2 regions of the Chitinimonas sp. BJYL2 genome follow, and region 1 is predicted to be linked to the other one. Evidence: predicted binding sites of a transcription regulator. Region 1 holds the regulator's gene; the other holds the start of a gene.

Evidence for each region. Region 1 encodes FliA, which starts transcription of late flagellar genes. Its sites were predicted from a motif close to GCTAAAGNTNNNNNNNNNNCNGCCGATAAT; they were not measured.
Region 2: the regulator FliA is predicted to act here: its motif matches at 1,550-1,579, upstream of flgM (flagellar biosynthesis anti-sigma factor FlgM).

The regions. Positions count from the first base shown of each region.
Region 1 is NZ_JANZKW010000002.1:469,795-472,185, reverse strand. Features, by position in the region: gene O9X62_RS07745 (1-acyl-sn-glycerol-3-phosphate acyltransferase) at 1-33, opposite strand, end outside; gene O9X62_RS07740 (flagellar motor protein) at 154-894, opposite strand; gene O9X62_RS07735 (RNA polymerase sigma factor FliA) at 970-1,725, opposite strand; gene O9X62_RS07730 (cellulose synthase operon protein YhjQ/BcsQ) at 1,826-2,391, opposite strand, start outside.
Region 2 is NZ_JANZKW010000004.1:280,270-282,660, reverse strand. Features, by position in the region: gene motD (flagellar motor protein MotD) at 1-175, shown strand, start outside; gene sugE (quaternary ammonium compound efflux SMR transporter SugE) at 218-538, opposite strand; gene O9X62_RS13355 (flagella synthesis protein FlgN) at 588-1,070, opposite strand; gene flgM (flagellar biosynthesis anti-sigma factor FlgM) at 1,188-1,496, opposite strand; gene fliW (flagellar assembly protein FliW) at 1,687-2,106, shown strand; gene O9X62_RS13340 (acetyl-CoA carboxylase carboxyltransferase subunit alpha) at 2,243-2,391, shown strand, end outside.

The DNA of each region.
Region 1 (2,391 bases):
GGCATGGAGTCCGCCTGGGCCGATGCGCTGCATGCCCGAAGCGATGCGCGGTTGGTCATGCCGAGCTATTGCCCCTCTCGTAGGGCATGATGCGGGTCGCGATCAGGCAGTCTGGTGACGCCTCAAGGGATTGCGCCAACAGAGAGGCAGCCATCAAACCATGAAGCCGCGCAGCTTGCCTTCGATAATGCGCGGGTTTTCACCATGGGCAATGGCCACCAACCCTTCCGTGATCAGTTCACGACGGCGCACTTCGGTGCCGATCACATGTTTGAGCTTGTTGCCGATGGGCAGGAAGAACAGGTTGGCCGAGCCTACACCATAAATCGTCGCAACAAAGGCAACCGCGATACCGGAACCGAGCTTGGCTGGATCGGTCAGGTTTTCCATCACATGGATAAGACCCATCACGGCGCCCAGAATGCCGATGGTGGGGGCATAGCCGCCTGCAGACTCCCAGATGCGAGCCGCAGCACGCAGCTTCTCTTCGTAGCTGTCGATCTCCAGCTCCATATTGTGGCGAATCGCCTCGGGTTCTGTGCCGTCGACCAGCATCTGCAGGGCACGCTTCACGAAAGGGTCCTTCTCGGATTCCAGCGGCGTTTCCAGCGCGAGCAAGCCACCACGCCGGGCCGTATTGCTCCAGGTAACCAGGGTTTTGACCCAGGGCTCAAGCTCGACCTTGGGCGGGGCGACGACCCATCTGAGCATTTTCACGCCTTCGATCGCCGCTGCCGAACTGCTTTGCAGCATGACCGCACCGGCAGTGCCGCCGAGCACGATCAGAAACGCAGTTGCCTGCAGCAGTGAAGAGATTTGGCCACCCTCAAGTACCTGACCGCCAACGATGGCAATCAGGCCGAAGGCAATACCGATCAGGCTCAGTCTATCCATGGGATCAGGCGCTCTTGTTGTGGGGCGGTGTCGCCCGGTTTATAGCAGATGGCAGGTCGGCACGGCGAACGATGCTCATTTGTCGGTCCAGTCATGCAGCTTCACCCTCAGGCGGGCAACCGCCTGGCTGTGCAGCTGGCAAACGCGGGACTCGGAGACATTCAGTACGGCGCCGATTTCCTTCAGGTTGAGTTCCTGCTCGTAGTACAGCCCCATCACCATCTTCTCGCGTTCTGGCAGGGCGGCAATGCCCTCGATCAGCACTTGGCGGAAGCTCGCGTCATCAAGACCGCGCAAAGGATCCGAGCCGTGATCGGCCGCGAAGCCGTCCAGCACTTCGCGATGCTCGTCATCACTGTCGTAGTCGTCGTAATAGATGAGTTGGTGGCCGCGGCAATCGGCCAGCAACGATTGGTAATCCGCCAGACTCAGTTGCATGCCCGCCGCCATTTCTGTTTCTGACGGTGCGCGGCCAAGCTGGTGTTCGAGCTTGGACAGCATGGATTCGATGTCTCGCATCGAGCGGCGAAGCTGGCGTGGCATCCAGTCGGCCTCACGCAGTTCGTCGAGCATGGCGCCGCGGATGCGTTGCGTGGCATAGGTTTCAAACATGACGCCGGCCGCTGCATCGAAATTGCGTGCGGCCTCCATCAGGCCGATCAGCCCGGCCTGGATCAGATCGTCGACCTCCACGCTGGCGGGCAGCCGGGATACCAGGTGATAAGCCAGCCGTTTGACCAGCGGCGCAAACTGGTTCACCCGGGTTTCAACCGGGTCTTCAGCATGCTGTTGGTAAGCGCCTATGGCACGTGAGGAGGATTTGCTGGGCATGCGGGGGAAGCGTTTTTCTCTGTGTGCCGCGCCGGGAAAGCGATTGCGGGTCTGATCAAGGTTAGCAATCGCCGCGAGGGCTGACAAATCCGGCAGGGCTTTAGCGCACTGTGGCGAGGCGGCGGCTCACATCCAGGGCACGGAAAAGCAGGTTCTCGCGGTCTGCGCTGCTGCGCTTGCCGGGCCAGCGGCGCATGGCACTGGCGAGTTGGGCGAAGGCGACACTGGCCTCGCTTTGCGGAAAGACATGAGAAACAGGTTGGGCCAGCCGATCTGCACGAGCGAGCTGCTCGTCTTCCGGCACAAAGCCCACCAGTTTCATCTTGACGTCCAGATAACGTGCCGCCACTTCCTTGACCCGCTGCAGCAACGCCATGGCTGTATCAAGCGTGCGCACACGGTTGGCGAGCAGGCGGAAATCGCGCCGGCCATAGTCGGTGTAGAGGCGCTTGATGGCGGCGTAGGCCGCTGTGATCGAATCGCCAGAGGGCGTAATCACGACGATGACCTCATCGGCCGACAGGGCAAGCCCGGCCGCGGTGTCATCAGCGATCGGGCGGGCGTCGATGAGTACCCAGTCGATCCGCGCGATCAGCGAGTCGTACTCGTCCGCAAGTTGTGCCGCCCGACCCGGTGGCAGATGACCGACCAGTGCGGGAGCGAGCT
Region 2 (2,391 bases), on a different contig from region 1:
GTTCGAAGCCAGTGGCGTTGGTGCCAAGCGGCTTGTGGCAATTGGCTACAGTGACAATCGTGGCATGGAGTCCAATGAGACGCCAGAGGGCCGGGCCAGGAACCGTCGGGTGACCATCCAGATTCTGGCGGATGACAAAGATGCGGTCGCCACCTTGCCTGCACCACAGACCTGATCTGATCGATAGCCAATCAGCCTTTGTTCGGACTGTTTAAGGTCAGCGTGACTCGACAAACTTCAAGCCGATGATGCCAGCCACGATCAGGCCCAGGCACAACAGGCGCGGGGCGCTGGCACTTTCGCCAAATAGCCAGATACTCAGCACTACGGTGCCCACGGCGCCAATGCCGGTCCAGACTGCATAGGCAGTGCCCAGTGGCAGCGTTCGCATCGCAAGACCCAGCAGCGCAATGCTGCCGGCCATGGCAACTACCGTGGCCACACTGGGCCACAGGCGGGTAAAGCCGGCAGAGTACTTGAGCCCGATGGCCCAGCCGATCTCCAATAGTCCCGCCAGCAGCAATATCCACCACGCCATGATGCTTTCTCCTGGGCTGAGCTTGTTTTGCCGACGATAGGGGTGGTGCCTAAACCTTGCCCAGTGAACCGCTTGGCCGTGAAAGGCGGGGCTGGCCGTAGGCATCGTACGAGAGATTGGCTTGCTGGCTGGCCTGTAGCAGGACCATGAGCTGCTGGTTCTGTTGTTGCCGGGTCGCGATCAGTTGCCCGTTTGTATTGTTGAGCGCGCTGGCCTGACGGGCCGCCTGAATGATATTGACCCAGATGCTGGCAATGGGCGCCAACAACTCTGGGGGCAACAGGCGTATCGCGGTCATGAGGTGGGGTGGGTCGTCCGACAAAGTGACACCATTGGCAACGAAGAGCCGCTTGCGATCCTTGGCCAGTGCTTCCAGCGTCTGTGCGAGCGCCGCTTTCTGCTTGGTGAGTGGATCAAGCTCCATCAGGGTATTGGCAATCAGCGATGCCTGCTCCTGCTCAAGCAGGGTGACGAACTGGCGGATGTATTCCAGCTCGGATTCCAGGGCTGTCTGCAGTGCAGTCGCGGTCATGGTGGGGCTTTCTGGCAGGGCGGGTCGTATCGACGGTGGAGCAAATGCAAAACGCCGGCGGCCGGGTTAGCGGCGGGCCGGCGTTGCAGTGAAGTATGCCGCGTTGTGCGACAACCGTCAGTGCTTGTCGGAAAGCAGTTCCTTGACGCTCGCGATCAAGCGGTCGGCAATGGCTTCGGCCTGAACACTGAATCGCCCTTCGCTGATGGCTTTGCGGATCTCGGCTACCTTGGCTTCATCCACGGCGGGTTGGGTCGAGAGGGCGGCCTCCAGAGTGGCGAGGCGGGCGCTGAACGACTTGATATCAACGCTGTCGGACTGCACCTCGGTGCTGGCCGCACTATCCCGGCCCTCACCTTTCGCAGCGCGCGCGTCGCCTCGCGCATTGACTGCGCCTAGCGGCTTGCCTGTGTTGTCGATTTTCATGGTTTTGCTCCTTGACCCATCGAGGGGTCAGGTCCTGTCTATGGTTTGCGCGATATATCGACAGGCTTAAGCGGAACTTTAGCGCGGATTGCAAAAAAATATCGGGACCATTCGTCTGTCCGCAAGGTGCTTGGCGCTCACCATGGATTTCGGCTAGATTCGCTGCAACTTGAACCGTCAGGAGTTCCTCATGCAGCTGGTCACCCCCCGTTTTGGCACGCTTGAGATTGATGAGGCCTCCATCATCACTTTCCCTTCCGGCTTGCCCGGGTTCGAGCACTGCAAGCGTTTCAAGCTGCTGCATCAGGAAAGTCCTGATCCGGTCGTGATGTGGCTGCAATCGGTTGATGATACGGCGGTAGTACTCAATGTGCTCGATGCAAGCATGCTGGGATTGCCCTACAAGCTTGATCTCGACGATGCGGAGAGCGCACTGATCAACTGGCAGGAAGGTTGCGAGATCCTGCTGCTGTTGACCTTGAGTCGGGATACTGGCGAAAGCGGAATTCGCGCCAACATGCAGTCGCCTATCGTTCTCAATGCCTCAGCAAAACTGGCATTCCAGAAGACAGGCGTGCAGCCGGAGTTGGTCTTCAATCCCCGTAATTGAGGGGTTTTCTGCCGGACGGCTGCTTGAACGGGTGGTTTGTCAATCTTGCGGGCTTTGCAGGTTTCGCCATAATGGCGCGACTTCGCCGGATACCCGGCGCCACTGGAGCGCGTGATTCACGCGGCCTGCCGTCAGCATGAAAACTACTTTTCTTGATTTTGAACAACCGATTGCCGAACTCGAAGGCAAGATCGAAGAACTGCGTTTCGTCCAGGATGATTCTGCGGTCGATATCTCGGTTGAAATTGATCACCTGCGCAAGAAGAGCCAGGAACTGACCAAGAC